Regions from separate parts of the Bradyrhizobium sp. S3.12.5 genome, predicted to be linked through region 1. Evidence: predicted binding sites of a transcription regulator. Region 1 holds the regulator's gene; each other region holds the start of a gene.
What was found. The regulator LexA, encoded in region 1, represses DNA repair genes until DNA is damaged. The targets are predictions, from matches to a motif close to TGTTCNNNNTGTGTTCNG.
Positions count from the first base shown of each region.

Region 2: ABIC09_RS24135 (single-stranded DNA-binding protein) is a predicted target of LexA. The motif match lies at 1,818-1,835, and genes of this name have one in related genera.
Region 3: recA (recombinase RecA) is a predicted target of LexA. The motif match lies at 1,700-1,717, and genes of this name have one in related genera.
Region 4: ABIC09_RS25190 (PA0069 family radical SAM protein) is a predicted target of LexA. The motif match lies at 1,884-1,901, and genes of this name have one in related genera.

Region 1 covers NZ_JBEPRF010000010.1:81,680-85,985, reverse strand. The annotation lists gene ABIC09_RS16300 (ComEC/Rec2 family competence protein) at 1-531, shown strand, start outside; gene ABIC09_RS16295 (hypothetical protein) at 542-973, opposite strand; gene ABIC09_RS16290 (hypothetical protein) at 1,167-1,421, opposite strand; gene lexA (transcriptional repressor LexA) at 1,600-2,301, opposite strand; gene ABIC09_RS16280 (molybdopterin molybdotransferase MoeA) at 2,477-3,688, opposite strand; gene ABIC09_RS16275 (helix-turn-helix transcriptional regulator) at 3,793-4,306, opposite strand, start outside.
Region 2 covers NZ_JBEPRF010000016.1:154,489-158,794, reverse strand. The annotation lists gene ABIC09_RS24145 (outer membrane protein) at 1-538, opposite strand, end outside; gene ABIC09_RS24140 (outer membrane protein) at 775-1,542, opposite strand; gene ABIC09_RS24135 (single-stranded DNA-binding protein) at 1,978-2,475, shown strand; gene ABIC09_RS24130 (DUF2306 domain-containing protein) at 2,506-2,904, shown strand; gene gyrA (DNA gyrase subunit A) at 3,073-4,306, shown strand, end outside.
Region 3 covers NZ_JBEPRF010000005.1:82,639-86,944, forward strand. The annotation lists gene ABIC09_RS08325 (hypothetical protein) at 580-747, opposite strand; gene ABIC09_RS08330 (hypothetical protein) at 1,148-1,315, opposite strand; gene ABIC09_RS08335 (hypothetical protein) at 1,330-1,566, opposite strand; gene recA (recombinase RecA) at 1,810-2,898, shown strand; gene ABIC09_RS08345 (hypothetical protein) at 3,045-3,986, shown strand; gene ABIC09_RS08350 (hypothetical protein) at 3,996-4,306, shown strand, end outside.
Region 4 covers NZ_JBEPRF010000018.1:24,104-28,409, forward strand. The annotation lists gene rnhB (ribonuclease HII) at 1-612, opposite strand, end outside; gene ABIC09_RS25190 (PA0069 family radical SAM protein) at 699-1,862, opposite strand; gene ABIC09_RS25195 (phosphoketolase family protein) at 2,073-4,306, shown strand, end outside.

The DNA.
Region 1 (4,306 bases):
GACATCCTTATCGCCGGTGACGGCCAGAGCGTTGCCGTGCGGGGCAGGGACGGGCAGCTGCACCTGATCAGGGCGAGCAAGGACAGCTTTCTGCTCAAGGAGTGGCTCGCGGCCGATGCCGACTCTCGCGATCCCGGCAGCGTCGCGCTTGCCGATGGTGTGTCGTGCGACGAGTCAGGCTGCGTGACGCCGCTCGCCGACGGACGCATCGTTGCGCTGGCGTTGCGCATTGACGCGCTGGGAGACGATTGCAGCCGCGCGGCACTGGTGGTGACGGCAAGGTCCGCGCCGCCGGATTGTGGTGCGATGGTGGTCGATCGGCCACGTCTCGTGCGTCAGGGCGCGCTGGCGCTGACGCCGCGTGGCGACGGCTTTGCGATTCAGGCGGTAAAGGCGAGGGGCGCAAACCGCCCCTGGTCGCCGGCGGCGGCCGGCGATGGAGATTTCGAACAGACCCTCATGCCGCGGTCGGCAGCTCCGCGCTCCAAAGACGCAACGCCGTCTGACGCCGACCTGCAGGCCGATGACTGAGATCGACGGCTTAGCCGATCGGCAGGCGCGGGGACGTGGAGCGGCTGTCGGCGACCTGCGGCTTGTGCTCGCGCTCGCCGAGCGGCTGGGTCACGGGCAGTTGCAGCACGGTTGCGCGCTGGCCTTCGACCAGTTGCGTCACCAGGACGTATTTGCCGTCGGGGAATTCGATCGCGTCGTGATGGCGGTCGGGAATGTGCGGATCGACCTTGCCGAACTTGCCGACGCGCGAGTTGATGGTGCGCGTCCAGATCCAGCGATTGTCGTAGCGGACGTTGTCGGCGAAGGCGAGCTCCGTTCCCGGCAGCAGGCAGACCGCGACGGACATGTCGGCTTCGGAGGCGAAGCCGCGCGTCGAGGTGCCGCGGAACGTTGTCGTGACGATCGTCTCGCCAACTTCTGCGGGACGCGTCGCGACGGCATGCAGGCTATAGTCACACATCGGGTGCTCCTCAATCAGGATAGAGCACCCGCGCCTCTGTCTCGGAGGCGCAGGCCCCTATCAGAGTGGAAGCTCATCTTATGCTTGTTTGTGGGCAAATCTGCGGCTCGCATCAGCAGAGCGCGATCACATTATCTTTTTCAAATGCACGAGGAACAAAGCCTGCTCCCGCGCATTCGGTGAGCGCGTTGCTTCAGCGGCCGGCTGGCGCTGACCAGCCCGAATATTGCCAAGCCGGCTGCGCGACGGCGTTACGGGCATTGCGGAATTGCTCGGTCGTTGCGCGCGGTGCTTTGCGAGCGTGGTGCTGCGGCTGCGCAGCCAAGGCTTGCGAGCCCAAGGCTTGCGACCCCAAGGCTTGCGACCCCAAGGCTTGCGACACTAAGGCCTGCGACGCTGATACTGCGATCAGCGTCATCGTGACGGTGCTCAAAATGATCTTGCGCATGTTGGTCTCCTCGGTCTGGCAAAGGCCCTGCGAAGCAATGCGTGCTTCGTTGCGGCGTGCCGAGGATGTAGCGCTGGAGAAGGGGCCGGATAATCTGTGCAAAACCAGAAAGACTACCCAGCCGGAGCGGACAATCGTCCGCTCCAATCGTTGATTGCGCTCGCCGATAGCGACGCGATCAGTACTTCCGGTACAGCCCGATCAGCTTGCCCTGGATCTTGACCCGGTTGGGCGGCAGGATGCGAACCTCATAGGCCGCGTTGGCCGGCTCGAGCGCGATCGAGGCGCCGCGACGGCGGAAACGCTTGAGTGTCGCTTCCTCGTCGTCGATCAGGGCGACCACGATGTCGCCGGTATCGGCGCTCTCGTTGCGCTGGATCAGCGCCATGTCGCCATCGAGAATGCCGGCCTCCACCATGGAGTCGCCGCGCACTTCGAGCGCGTAGTGCTCGCCCGAGCCGAGCATGTCGGGCGGGACGCTGATGGTGTGGCTGCGGGTTTGCAAAGCCTCGATCGGCGTGCCGGCCGCGATCCGGCCCATCACGGGCACTGCGACTGGACGCTCACCCTCGTCGGCCGGCAGGCTCGACGCCGGGCGCACCTTGCCGAGATTGCCCTCGATGACGCTCGGCGTGAAGCCGCGGCGGCTGCCAGCGGCGGCCTGGAGTTCGGGCAGCTTGATCACCTCGATGGCGCGGGCGCGGTTGGGCAGGCGGCGGATGAAGCCGCGCTCCTCGAGCGCAGTGATCAGGCGATGGATGCCTGATTTCGAGCGCAGATCGAGCGCGTCCTTCATCTCGTCGAAGGAGGGCGGCACGCCGCTTTCCTTCAGACGTTCACTGATGAACCGCAGGAGCTCGTACTGTTTGCGCGTTAACATCTCGACCAAAATCCCCCGGTTGATGTCGTTCGATTCCGAGACGCTGAAGTCAGCAATAAGCCGCACACGCTCGAAACAAATCATGAACGGACACTATATGTTCGATACTTGTTCCGCAACTGCTTAATTTACCGTGAACGCGACAAAGTTCGCGGAACGCATGCGAACAATGCGCTCAAACGGGCAGTCGCAGCACCTCGCAGGGCGCTCCCGCTTCGGCCCTCGGTGCGAACGGTGCGCGCACGAGAAGTGCCTGTGCCGCAGCGAGATTCGCAAGCAGCGAGGAGTCCTGGTGATTGACGGGAAGGGCGATCAGCGTGCCGTCATCACGCACATCCAGGCGGGCGCGCAGATAGTCCTCGCGCTGGTCATTGGCGCCGACGTCGCGGCCGAGCACGGCGCGTTCGCGGCGGTGATGAACCATCGAACGGCCCGACAACGCACGAATCAGCGGCACCATGAACAGGAAGCCGCAAACGTAGGATGACACGGGATTGCCGGGCAGGCCGATTACGCGCATCGCCCCGAGCTGCCCGTTCATCATCGGCTTGCCCGGCCGCATCGCGATTTTCCAGAACGCCATCGAGGTGCCTTCGTCGCGGAGCGCCTGCTGCACCAGATCGTGGTCGCCGACCGAGGCGCCGCCCGTCGTGATCAGGATGTCGGCGCCGGATTCGCGCGCGCGGCGGATGCCGGCGGTGGTGGCGGCAAGCGTGTCGGCGGCAATCCCGAGGTCGATGGTGTCGGCCCCCTCGCTGCGAGCGAGCGCATGCAGGGCGTAGCCGTTGGAATAAACGATCTGGCCATGACCAGGCGTCGTGCCCGGCATCACCAGCTCGTCGCCGGTGGCAAGAATCGCGACCTTCGGACGGCGGCTGACCGCCAATTGCGGGTGGTTCATGCCGGCGGCAAGCGCGAGGTCGCGCTCCGTCAGCCGGGCGCCCTTGCGCAGCAGCACGTCACCCTCGGAGAAGTCGACGCCGGCCGGGCGGATGTGCCGACCGGTGACGGCTTCCTCCTTGATCGTGATGCGCTTGCCGTCGGCAACGGTGTCCTCCTGGATCACGACTGCGTCCGCGCCGTCGGGAACGACACCGCCGGTGAAGATCCGGACGGCTTGCCCGGCACCGACAGTTCCTGCAAACGGCCGGCCGGCAGCGACCTCGCCGATGACATTGAGCTGCGCATCGACCCTGGCTGCATCGGCCGCGCGGACGGCATAGCCATCCATCGCCGACATCGCCTGCGGTGGCTGCGTGCGCCGCGCCGCGACGTCGCGCGCGAGGACGCGATGGAAGGCCGCATCAAGCGCGACAGATTCCTCGGGCAGCGGCTCCGCACCGGCGAGCACCGCGGCAAGCGCATCGGAAACCGGCATGAGGGCCACGGCTGAAAGCTCCTGCTTGGGCAACGCGACAATCAGGTCGCGGCCAGCGTTCTAGCCGACTGTGGCCGTTGAGGCAAAACGGATGCGCATACGCGCGGACGCAGCTATTTCTGGAGCAACAGCCGCACCAGCTCGGCCTGTCGCCCCACGCCGGTCTTGTCGAAGATCTTCGACAGATGGCTGCGCGCGGTTCCGTCCGCGATGCCGAGCCGTTCGGCCGTGGCTTTGCGGCCGCCGCCCTTGACGATCTCGAGCGCGAAGGCCGCTTCGGCACGGGTCAGGCCGTAACGCGCGCGTAGGGCGTCGAGTCTTGATCTCGCGTCCGGCTCGGGGTCGGTGATCAGCACCATCGCACTCGATCGCCAGCCGGAGGCGAGCGACACCGAGCTCTCCGCCCAATCGCTGCCGACCGGCGTTACCTGCACGTGCAGCGGCATGCGGCCGGGAAGCCGCCGCAGGCTCATCTCGCCTCCGATGCGATCGGGATTATCGATGCTGCACGAACCGACCAGCGTTTGCAGACAACGGCCATCGTCGCTGGTGATGGCGCTCAGCGCGCCCGCGTCGATCACGATGCCGTCGGCGGCGTCGAGCCATTCGCGCGCGCGACGATTGACG
Region 2 (4,306 bases), on a different contig from region 1:
GCGCGAAGAAGGCTTCGACACCGGCGCCGACGGTCCAGCCGGAGTGCCACTTGCTGTCTGACGCGGTCAGGCCGAGTGCGGAGAGGGTGATCTTGTTGTCGATCCAGGCGTAGCCGCCCGTGCCGTAGAACAGGACGTTATTGACGGCGTAGCCGATGCGGCCGCGAACGGTGCCCATCGCGTCGGTCTTCGAGCTGGCGGTCGCGGTCACGACGCCGAAGCCGGGGACGAGGGTCGCGCCGGTCGCCGTAGCGCTGACGTCAGCCCAGGCGCCATCAGCCTCGATACCGAACACGACGTTGCCGGTCTGCCAGTTGTAGCCGGCGGTGCCGCCGACGAAGCCACCCTTCATCTTCGGGTCACCAGAGGCGGCTTCCCAAGCGCCGCCACCGACGATACCGAGGTAGAAGCCGGTCCAGTTGTAGACCGAAGCCACGGCCACCGGAGCCTTGGTGTAGGGGCGAGCCGCCAGATCGGCAGCCGAAGCGGCGCCAGTGAGGGCGAGCAGACAGGCCGAAGCCAACAAAATCTTCTTCATATTCAACAATCCCAGTCCCAGTTTCTGTTTTGGGCTTCCGTGCGTCGGAAGCAGCATCGGACGCTGTTGTCCAACTTGGGTCGGCTTACATCATTGAAGCCGCAAGTTGTGTCTCTCAAAAGTCACAACAGATGCAAAATGTAATTGCCGCTGACCTATAGTTCCCTCCGGGGAACTCGCAGCAAAAAAGGCCGGCGCGAGGCCGGCCTTCCATCTCCCAATGAAATCAGCGGATATCAGTATTTTGCGACGATCGGGCCGCCAAAGCGATAGTTCAGGCGGACAAGACCCATATCCACATTCTGGCTGATGCGGTCAGTCTGGAATGCAATGCCCCCGGGTGCATTGAGGGTGAGCGTCCGATTGCCCAGGAAGATGTGGTCGTACTCGACGCCCACCGACCAGTTCTGCGCGAAGCCGAATTCGAGGCCCGCGCCGACCGTGCCACCCCAGCGGGTGTCGTTGGTCGAGGCGAGCAGGGTGCCGTCGCCGGCGAACCCGGGCGCAACGAAAATGTTGTACTTGTCGGCGACCACGGCACCGCCGCCCTTCACGTAGAACAGCACGTTGTTCCAGGCATAGCCGACCTGGCCTGTGAACAGGCCGAAGGCGTCAATCTTCGAGCGATTGCGCTGGTCCGGGAAGAGAACGCTGACATTGTCGCCGGAGAAGTCGGCCCAGTTGCCCTGGCCTTCGAGGCCGAACACCCAGTTGGCGGATTGCCAGCGATAGCCGACCTGGCCGCCGACCGTGCCGCCGGTGGCGTTGTGGCAACCTTCGCCGCCCACGAGCGCGCCGCCGCCGAAGACGACGCTATCCCAGCATTTGTGGCTCGAGCCGCCACCGCCGTTGATGCCGATGTAGAAGCCGCTCCAGTCGTAGATGGCGGCGGCCACCGGCGGCGGCGCCTTGGTGTAGGGACGGGCCGCAAGATCCGCTGCACTCGCCGGTGCAGACAGGCCGAACGCAACGATACCAATTGTGCCAAACAGAATTTTCTTCATTGCAGTCTCCCCAGTGTCGTCCGCTTCAATAATCCCGAAGCGTTCAATCAGGCGCGACGCCCATAAGAACCAATTCCGAGGCAAGCGTAGTGCAATCTGGAGGTCGAGTCCGTCGCCGGAATGCAACAGTCATGGGTCAATTGAAGTGCACCTAACTTGATGAATGTTAAGCGCTTTTCATGCTCTGGCGGAACTCGGCAGGGTTCCAATTCATCGCAGGATGAATAGCGGGCCGGGGTAGCGGCGTGCGCGCATGTTCGGGGGTCAAATTCCGCAGGAACAAATCTGGAACAGATGCTCGGCTGATGCTATATGTGGGGATAACCGAGGCCGTGGCGGGTCGGTCCGCCCGCGTAAGCGTATAGGGTCGGCCCAACAGGCGGCAGCGAGGGCGCGCCTTTTTAAATTCAGCGGCATTTGGAGTGGAGAGCGGCGATGGCGGGAAGCGTCAACAAGGTCATTCTGGTTGGAAATCTCGGCAAGGATCCGGAAATCCGCCGCACCCAGGACGGGCGGCCGATCGCGAATTTGAGCATTGCCACCTCGGAGACCTGGCGCGACAAGAACAGCGGCGAGCGCAAGGAAAAGACCGAGTGGCATCGCGTCGTGATCTTCAATGAAGGGCTCTGCAAGGTCGCCGAGCAGTACCTGAAGAAGGGCGCCAAGGTTTACATCGAGGGCGCGCTCCAGACCCGCAAATGGACCGATCAGGCCGGCGTCGAGAAGTACTCCACCGAAGTCGTGCTGCAGGGCTTCAACTCGACGCTGACGATGCTGGACGGCCGCAGCGGTGGCGGGGGAGGTGGCAGCTTCGGCGACGAGCCGGGCGGCGATTTCGGCTCCTCCGGTCCCGTCAGCAGCGCACCGCGCCGCCCAGTTGCCGCCGGCGGCGGTGGTGGCCGCAACGACATGGACGACGATATCCCGTTCTGAGGCGTCCGGCTCCAAGCGAGGACGCGCCCCATGAGCCTCGCGCCATTGCTCGATGCCGCTCCGGCGATCCCGCTGCATGCCTTCGTGGCGATGGCGGCCTTCGTGCTCGGTCTCGTCCAGTTCGCCGCGCCCAAAGGCACACTGCCGCATTGGACATTCGGCTGGATCTGGGTGGCGCTGATGGCCGTGGTGGCCGCGTCCTCGTTCTGGATCCACCAGATCCGCATGGTCGGGCCGTTCGGCCCGATCCACCTGCTGTCGATCTTCACGCTGGTGATGCTGCCGCTCGCGGTGTGGCGGGCGCACACCCACCGCGTGACCGATCACCGCCGCATCATGATCCTGCTGTTTACCGGCGCGCTGGTCGTGGCCGGCCTGTTCACGCTGGTGCCCGGGCGCATCATGCACCAGGTGTTTTTCGGGGCATAACGGGTGGTTCCGGGCGGCTTGTTCCGGCGCCGCTGACGACGATGGCGAGAAGCGCGTAAGTCTCTGGAAAAACAAACGGAAAAACCGCTTCCCAAGGGCTCGCAAGAGTGGTTATCAGAGCCTCGATACGCTATATGATTCCCAGATAAAAACTCACCGGATTCTCCCTTGGCCGACGACGACAACAAGAAGCCCGGCGACGAGCCGGAGCGCTCGGATATTCGCCCCGTCTCCATCTTCGAGGAGATGAAGAAGTCGTATCTCGACTACGCTATGAGCGTGATCGTGGCGCGCGCGCTGCCCGATGCCCGCGACGGTTTGAAGCCGGTTCATCGCCGCATCCTGTACTCGATGCATGAGCAGGGCCACACGCCCGACAAAAAGTACGTCAAATCCGCCCGCGTGGTCGGCGACGTCATCGGTAAGTATCACCCGCACGGCGACCAGTCGATCTATGACGCCATGGTCCGTATGGCGCAGGACTTCTCGATGCGCGTGCCGCTGATCGACGGCCAGGGCAATTTCGGCTCGGTCGATGGCGATCCCCCGGCGGCCTACCGTTATACCGAAGCACGGCTGACGAAGGCGGCGCTCGCTCTGCTGGCCGATATCGACAAGGATACGGTCGACTTCCAGCCGAACTACGACAACAACGAGACCGAGCCGTCGGTTCTTCCGGCCAAGTTCCCGAACCTTCTCGTCAACGGCGCCGGCGGCATCGCCGTCGGCATGGCGACCAACATCCCGCCGCATAATCTCGGCGAGGTCATCGACGCCTGCGTCGCGTTGATCGATAACCCCGCGCTGACCATCGACGAGCTCATCAACATCGTGCCGGGACCGGATTTCCCGACCGGCGGCATCATTCTCGGACGAGCGGGTATCCGCGCCGCCTATCACCTCGGCCGCGGCTCGATCGTCATGCGCGGCAAGGTCGCGATCGAGACCATCCGCAAGGAGCGCGAGGCGCTCATCATCACCGAGATTCCCTACCAGGTGAACAAGGCGACGATGGTCGAGCGCATCGCCGAGCTGGTCAAGGAAAAGAAGATCGAGGGCATCGGCGACCTGCGCGATGAATCGGATCGCGACGGCTACCGCGTCGTCATCGAATTGAAGCGCGACGCCGTGCCGGACGTGGTGCTCAATCAGCTTTACAGATTCACGCCGCTGCAGACGAGCTTCGGCGTCAACATGGTGGCGCTCGACAGTGGCCGTCCGCGGATCATGCATCTGAAGGACCTGCTGGCCATCTTCGTCGACTTCCGTGAGCGGGTCGTCACGCGCCGCACCAAGTACCTGCTCGCCAAAGCGCGCGATCGCGCCCACATCCTGGTCGGCCTGGCGATCGCGGTCGCCAATATCGACGAGATGATCCGCGTCATCCGGACCTCGCCTGACC
Region 3 (4,306 bases), on a different contig from region 1:
ATTCCGAAAATGGAACCGATGGATGCTTTTTCACGCGCGCGGCCACCCGGCCAGGAACTCCGTTCATGGTCGGAGAACCACGGAGGCATACGCGGAGCACGCGCGATGGATCCGTGCTCGCGCAAGAAAAAACCCCGCCAGGGGAGAGCCGGGCGGGGTAGAAGGTTATTGGAGGCTGAGGTGCTGGGCTGCAACACCATAGCCGGACGACCCTAGCCCGTTCAGCTTACGACAGCCTGACAGACCGGGGCTTGCGGCCACGTCGAGAGCCGCTCTCACGTCCCAATTCAGACATCCCCCCGCACAACTTCAGACACATCCGTTGGCGACACTTTGCGGGCACGGCGAAGCCATGGGGGAAACGTGGCGCGCTGCTAGCGGGGTGGCATCATGGACAAGGTAGAGCGGTCATTTGCCGCCGCGACGGCGGCTGGCTTCGTGGTATTGGTCATCGGCATCGTGCTGCTGGCGTTGATGTAGCGGCGGCCTCGGCGGCACGTGCCGCCAAAAGCTGCGAAAACAACCCCATGCACAGTAGGCAACGGCCTGTTTCGGCTGGCGTTTCCTAATGCACCTTTCCTAATGCACCTTGATCTCGTCCAGCGGCAGGCGGAGGTCGGCGGCACGCTCCGCGCGGTCCTTTTTGCGGAACTCGATTTCCTTGCGCTCGAACTTCGCCATCTCCTCGAGCGCCGCCTCGAGCAGAGAATTGCGCCTGACAGCATGGTGCTGCGTGTCTTCCGTCATGATCCAATCCCCCATGGGTGGCGGCCCCCTTTTCAAGTCGGCAGCCACGGAAAGGTTCGGTGCCACAAGATTGCGGAATGATGACGGCGCGTGCGGCTCCGGAAAAATAAAACGCCGCCCGCTTAAATGAGACGCAGGCGGCGGCTTTCCAGCCCCGGGAGGGGAAATGTAAAATCCCGATACCGGTGTGTCTGTCGTGCCGTGCCAAGGTTCATCGTGGTTCATCGTGCCCGGACGGAACGCCCGCAGGCCGGCCGCGCGCCACCTCCGCCGCATCCCATGCCCCTGTCGTGAATGAGGCGGCCCTATTGCATCAGCACGTAAACGCAACCGATTGCCACAATGGCTAACCACACCAACGAAGCGCTGAAAATTAGGATTTCCCGGTTCATCGCCAGCGCTAGTGTTTGATAGGGGAGACAGTCTCACTCTTGAGGCCGTCCGCATCTCGAACAGTCACCATCCGGCCTGTTTTCAACGCAGTGACCTTCGCGACGCGCAAAACTTCGGCCTCATCATCCAAATCCGGAACCACAATCGATGGGCAGCCTTTGGCGGGTTCGCTCATTGCCACTGCCTGCCTCAGTTGTCTTGCTGCACATCTGTTTTGGGAATCTGTAGAGCGGGTGAGGTCAGCCACGCATTCATGTGCGAAGCCGTCTCGGCTTGGCGGGCCCTGCGCAAGAACAGTTCGCGAGCGGTGCTGCCTGGAGCCTCTTTTTCGGCCGCCTGTTTGAACCGTCTGGCTTCTTGTGCCAATCGTTCTTCAAAGGACGTCGTGTGCTTGATCCGCCTACGCTGCATGGCGCGGTCCTCCATTTTCCGGCCCCACGAATCTAAAATCGGCCATAGAGCTCCGTCTGTTCGGTGTCCGACAAAAGCCAAATCAAGCCACTGTGATTTTCAAGCTAGGCCAGTGGGGATGGAAACAGGCCAGTACCAAATTCCGCAAAAGAACATATTGCGAACCTAGAACAAATGGGGTACATTACTTTTATCGACGACCCGCCGCGCCAATCGTTTGTCCCGCACCCGAATCCTCGCCATAAGGAGCACGACCCGATGTCCACCACTGCCCTGCGTATCGTCGAAGGATCCTCCATGGACAAGAGTAAAGCTCTCGCTGCCGCGCTCTCCCAGATCGAGCGCCAGTTCGGCAAGGGCTCGGTGATGAAGCTCGGCAAGAACGACCGCTCGATGGATGTCGAGGCGGTGTCCTCCGGCTCCCTCGGGCTCGACATTGCGCTCGGGATCGGCGGCCTGCCCAAGGGGCGCGTCGTCGAGATTTACGGGCCGGAATCCTCGGGCAAGACCACGCTGGCGCTGCACACGGTGGCGGAAGGGCAGAAGAAGGGCGGTATTTGCGCCTTCATCGACGCTGAGCACGCGCTCGACCCGGTCTATGCGCGCAAGCTGGGCGTCAATATCGACGAACTTCTGATCTCCCAGCCGGACACTGGCGAGCAGGCGCTGGAAATCTGCGACACGCTGGTGCGCTCGGGCGCGGTGGACGTGCTGGTGATCGATTCGGTTGCGGCGCTGGTGCCGAAGGCCGAGCTCGAGGGCGAGATGGGCGACGCGCTGCCGGGACTTCAGGCGCGGTTGATGAGCCAGGCGCTGCGCAAGCTCACGGCCTCGATCAACAAGTCCAACACCATGGTGATCTTCATCAACCAGATCCGTATGAAAATCGGTGTGATGTACGGCTCGCCGGAAACCACCACCGGGGGCAACGCGCTGAAATTCTACGCCTCCGTCCGCCTGGACATTCGCCGCATCGGTGCGATCAAGGAGCGCGACGAAGTGGTCGGCAACACCACCCGCGTCAAGGTGGTGAAGAACAAGCTGGCGCCGCCGTTCAAGCAGGTCGAATTCGACATCATGTACGGCGAAGGCGTCTCCAAGATGGGCGAGATCCTCGATCTCGGCGTCAAGGCCGGCATCGTCGAAAAGTCCGGCGCCTGGTTCTCCTATGACAGCCAGCGCCTCGGCCAGGGCCGCGAGAACTCGAAAGCGTTCCTGAAGGCCAACCCCGACATCACCGCCAAGATCGAGACCTCGATCCGCCAGAACTCCGGCCTGATCGCCGAGCAGATTCTGGCCGGCAGCCCCGAGCGCGACGCCGACGGCGAAGAGCCCGCGGACGAGTAAGCTTACCGCGAAGAACTTTTCGCGAGGAGCGGGCGCTGAGGACGTTGAGTTGCCGACGTCATCAGTGCCCGTTTCTTTTTGCGTTTCGTTGATCAGGTGGTGTGATGAGGCGTGTGATTTTGACGGGTTCATCCGGGAGCGATCTCATGCGCTCGGGCCTCGCCGAGGCCGTCATTCCGTTCATGTTCCGTCTTGTTGATGGGCCTTTGCCTCTCGACGAACTCGCAGTCTATGTCGCCGCCCGTTCGGAGACAGCAAAGCCGGGCAGGCACTGGTCGGACTACGTCGGACGAAAGCCTCAAGCTGTCAAAGAGACTGGACATCTCTCTCTGGTCGCGTTCTGCCAGCCCTGCGACGTTGTGGAATTGTGGTTTGATCGGAATCCTAATGATCAGCTCCAGCTGATCTGGCTTCTCGATTACCTCCGCTCCCACCCAGAGATTCTGGCTAAGGCAAGACTACGCCTGATTGCCTTCGATCTCATCACAGAGGACGCAAATTCTATCGCCAAGTCGCTGCCCCATATCCCCACCATCGGCGTGACCGCAGATGAACTTGAAACAGCAAGTATGGCTTGGCAGGCCTACGCTGCGCCGACGCCCGAGACTTGCGCCGAGCTCGTTCATAGGGATCTGAATGCGCTGCTGATGCTGAGGCCGGCCTTGATCGACCTCTTGGCTGAGCTTCCTTCAATTTCGACGGGTCTCGGTGCAACAGAGATCCGATTCCTTGAGCTCATCGCACGTGGTTATGAGGGGACGAATGCACTCTTCCATCTCCGCTCGCTTCGCCGCACGCGCGTCTTTAATGAATGGGAGCTTGGCTGGTTGCTCCAGGGGCTCGCACTCGGCCCGAGACCTGCCGTGGCAGGACTTGACGACGAACTCCGGACGATTGACCGGGAGAATCTGAGAGACCGCCATACGGCTTATTTGCGCAGCAGACTATCGCTGACCGAGTTTGGTAAAGCGGTGCTGGCGGGTAGTGAAGATTTCACCCGTTACAATCCTATCGATCGCTGGTGGGGCGGCACGCACCTGACCAACGATTGCCTCTGGCGCTATGGCCCTGTTCTAACGAAATCCTGAGGCCACGGCATGACGCGGCTCATTGTCACGACGGACTCGTCCATTGCCGGCGCCCTTCAACAGGCAGGCCTGGCCGACCTCGTGATTGCGATCGAGCGCCGGCTGGTCTGGGAGCCGTTGCCGTCCAACGCAGAGCTCGATGCGTTCTTCGCGCCGCGCACGACGCAGCCTCGAGGGCTTCATTGGCTGGATGATACGCCGCCCTGGCGCCTCGAGGACTCGGGCGCGGAAGACCGAGGACTGATTGAATTGTTCGCGGAATACGACTCAGTCGAGTTTTGGCGAGGGCCGGAGCCAAATGCGCAATTGATCCTGCTCTG
Region 4 (4,306 bases), on a different contig from region 1:
CGCGTCGAGATGCTCGGGGACGGCGTAGCCCTTGTGCTGCTCGAAACCGTAGCCCGGGCAGTCCTGTGCCAGCGCGCACATCAGCCGGTCGCGCGTCACCTTGGCGACGATCGAGGCGGCCGCAATCGACAGCACGATGCCGTCGCCGCCGATCACGGCCTCGCAGTCGCATGCGGTATCGAGCCGGTCGCGGCCGTCGACGAAGACGTGCTTCGGCGTCTCCGGCAGCGCAATCACCGCGCGCTTCAACGCCCAGAGCGAGGCGCGCAGGATGTTGTCGCGGTCGATGCGGAAGCGCGAGGCGACCGCGACCGAGACCTGGGCGGTGGCACAGATCTTGTCGAAAAGCTTCTCGCGCTCCTCCGCCGTCAGCCGCTTGGAATCGTCGATGCCGCGCGGAATGCGGTCGGGGTCGAGAATCACCGCAGCCGCCACCACGGGGCCGGCGAGCGGCCCGCGACCGGCCTCGTCGCAGCCAGCCACCGGCCAGATGCCGCGCTTGATCAGCGCGCGCTCACGACGGAAGCTCGCTTTCGCTGGCGCGGCATTCCTGGCAGCGTCGTTCTTTGACGCCTCTTTGGCTGGTGTCTTGGTGGACTTGTCCCGAATCATGGCCGGGATCGTGCGCAAGCGATCCGGCCTGCGCAACAGGGAACCCCAACAATTCCCGTTATTCAGACAGGTTGTTGCTCCGCGCCTCAGAACAGGCTGAGCTGCTCGCCGTTCTGCTTTGGCCGGGCAAAATGATCCGTGGTCAGTTTCGCGCGGCGCTTGTTCAGCCCGAGCCGGTCGCAGGCGATCTCGAAGCGACGGCCGATGGTCCAGGCCATCGGGCCGGTGCCCTTCATGCGCTCGCCCCATTTGGCGTCGTAGTCGCGGCCGCCGCGCATGTCGCGGATCAGCGTGAAGACGTGGCGATAGCGGTCCGGATAGTTCGCCATCAGCCATTCGCGGAAGAGATCGCGGACCTCGAGCGGCAGCCGCAGCAGCACGTAGGAGGCTTCCTTGACGCCGGCGTGCGCCGCGGCATCGAGAATGCGCTCGATCTCGGAATCGTTCAGCGCGGGGATCACGGGCGCGACCATCACCGTGGTCGGAATGCCGGCGTCCGAGAGCTGCTTCAGCGCCTCAAGCCGCTTCGGCGGCGTCGAGGCGCGCGGCTCCATGGTGCGCGCGAGTTTTGGGTCGAGCGAGGTCACCGATATCGCGACCTTGGCGAGGTTGCGCTTGGCCATGCGGGCGAGAATGTCGATGTCGCGCACCACCAGCGCCGACTTGGTGACGATGCCGACGGGATGGCCGGCGCGCTCCAGCACCTCGAGAATGCCGCGCATGATTTTGCGCTCGCGCTCGATCGGCTGATAGGGATCGGTGTTGGTGCCGATCGCGATCATCCGCGGCTCGTAGCCGGCGGCCGCGAGCTCCTTCTCGAGCAGCGCCGGCGCCTCGGGTTTCACGAACAGCTTTGACTCGAAGTCGAGGCCCGGCGACAGGCCGAGATAGGCATGCGTCGGCCGCGCGAAGCAATAGACGCAGCCATGCTCGCAGCCGCGGTAGGGATTGATCGACCGATCGAAGCCGATGTCGGGGGAATCGTTGCGGGTAATCACCTTGCGCGAGGTGTCGACACCGACCGTGGTCTTGAACGGCGGCAGCTCTTCCAGGCTCTGCCAGCCGTCGTCGAAGGCGACGCGTGCCTCGGCCTCGTAGCGGCCGCTGGCGTTGGATTGCGCGCCCCGCCCACGCTTGCGCGCACGGTCGATGGCGACGCCAAGCTCGGGGAAATTAGAAGGCGCACCCGCCGGCTCGGAGGGCGCCGTGACCGGCGGGTGCTTGAGAGCAGAAGAAGAAGCTGGACTCATGAAGCCAAGATAGCACGTCAAAAGAACAAATCAAGAACAGAAACGAAAAACGCGAAAACAACCCCATGCACAGTAGAGCTGCCCAAACCTCGCGCGCTGACTATTGGCCTCACGCAACAACGCGTGACCTCGATCCCGCTTGATGCGGCTGAAGGATCGATCTCGCCGGAACTCGGTTGGTGACGGTCCCGGGTGAAAGTCGGCAGGAACATGACAAATCAACGACAATCGGCCGCGGCGAGCAGCGACCTCGATCTCCTCGATCGCTACTGGCGCGCCGCGAACTACCTCTCGGTCGGGCAGATTTATCTCCTCGACAATCCGCTGCTTCGCGAGCCGTTGCGGCCCGAGCACATCAAGCCGCGCTTGCTCGGCCATTGGGGCACGACGCCGGGGCTGAACTTCATCTACGCCCACCTCAACCGCGTCATCCGCGCGCATGACCTCGACATGATCTATGTCTGCGGTCCCGGTCATGGCGGCCCGGGCATGGTCGCCAACACCTATCTGGAAGGCAGCTACAGCGAGATCTATCCAGACATCCCGCGCGATGCGGACGGATTGCGAAAACTTTTCAGGCAGTTCTCCTTCCCCGGCGGCATTCCGAGCCACGCCGCGCCGGAAACGCCGGGCTCGATCCACGAAGGTGGCGAGCTCGGTTATGCGCTGGTGCACGCCTATGGCGCGGCATTCGACAATCCCGACCTCATCGTCGCCTGCGTCGTCGGCGACGGCGAAGCCGAGACCGGCCCGCTTGCCACGTCCTGGCACTCCAACAAGTTCCTGAATCCCGCCCACGACGGCGCGGTGCTGCCGATCCTGCATCTCAACGGCTACAAGATCGCCAATCCGACCGTGCTCGGCCGCATGCCTGACAGCGAGATCCGCGATCTTTTCCGCGGATTCGGCCACGAGCCGCTGTTCGTCGAGGGCAACGATCCCAAATTGATGCACCGGGCCATGGCGGACGCGCTCGACGTCGCGCTCGCCAGCATCCGTTCTATCCAGCAGCACGCGCGCGATGGGCGCACAAGCGTCGAACGGCCGCGCTGGCCGATGATCGTGCTGCGCAGCCCGAAGGGCTGGACAGGCCCGAAGGAGGTCGACGGCAAGAAGGTCGAAGGATTTTGGCGTGCGCATCAGGTGCCCGTTGCTAGCTGTCGCGAGAACCCTGCGCATTTGAAGATTCTCGATGACTGGATGCGCAGCTACCAGCCGGAAAAGCTGTTCGACGCCAGCGGCGCGCTCATTCCCGAGCTTCAGTCGCTGGCGCCCGAAGGTAACAGGCGCATGGGAGCCAATCCGCACGCCAATGGCGGGCTGGTGAAGAAGGAGCTGAAGCTGCCGGACTTCCGCAGTTTTGGCGTCGACGTGCCGCAGCCCGGCGGCGTCACGGGCGAAGCGACGCGTGAGCTTGGCAAGTTTTTGCGCGACGTCATCCGCCTCAACGCGCAAGAGCGCAACTTCCGCCTCATGGGTCCGGACGAGACCGCATCAAACCGTCTCGATGCCGTGTTCGACGCCACCGAACGGGTCTGGATGGAGCCGGTCGAATCCTACGACGTGCATCTCGCGCAGGACGGCCGCGTGATGGAGGTGCTGAGCGAGCATCTCTGCCAAGGCTGGCTCGAGGGCTACCTGCTCACCGGACGCCACGGCTTCTTCTCCTGCTACGAGGCCTTCATCCACATCGTGGATTCCATGTTCAACCAGCACGCCAAATGGCTGAAGGTGACGCGGCATCTGCCGTGGCGGCGTCCGATCGCCTCGCTCAATTATCTTCTGACCTCGCATGTCTGGCGGCAGGACCATAACGGCTTCAGCCATCAGGATCCCGGCTTCGTCGACCTCGTCGCCAACAAGAAGGCCGACATCGTCCGCATCTATTTCCCGCCGGACGCCAACACCCTGCTGTGGATCGCCGACCACTGCCTGCGCACTTACAATCGCATCAACGTGATTGTCGCCGGCAAGCAGCCGGCGCCGCAATGGCTCTCGATGCAGGATGCCGCTAACCATTGCGACGCCGGCATTGGCATCTGGACGTGGGCCGGCAACGAGGACGCGGTTGGCGAGCCCGATGTGGTGATGGCCTGCGCCGGTGACGTGCCGACCTTGGAGACGCTCGCGGCCGTCGATCTCCTGCGCAAGGCGCTGCCGGACATCAAGATCCGTGTCGTCAACGTCGTCGACCTGATGACGCTGCAACCGAAAGAGCAGCATCCGCATGGCCTGTCCGATCGCGACTTCGACAGCCTGTTCACGCACGACAAGCCTGTCATCTTCGCCTATCACGGCTATCCTTATCTGATCCACCGGCTGACCTATAACCGCACCAACCATGACGGCTTACATGTGCGCGGCTTTGCCGAGGAAGGCACCACGACGACGCCGTTCGACATGGTCGTGCTCAACGGGCTCGACCGCTACCACCTCGCGATCGA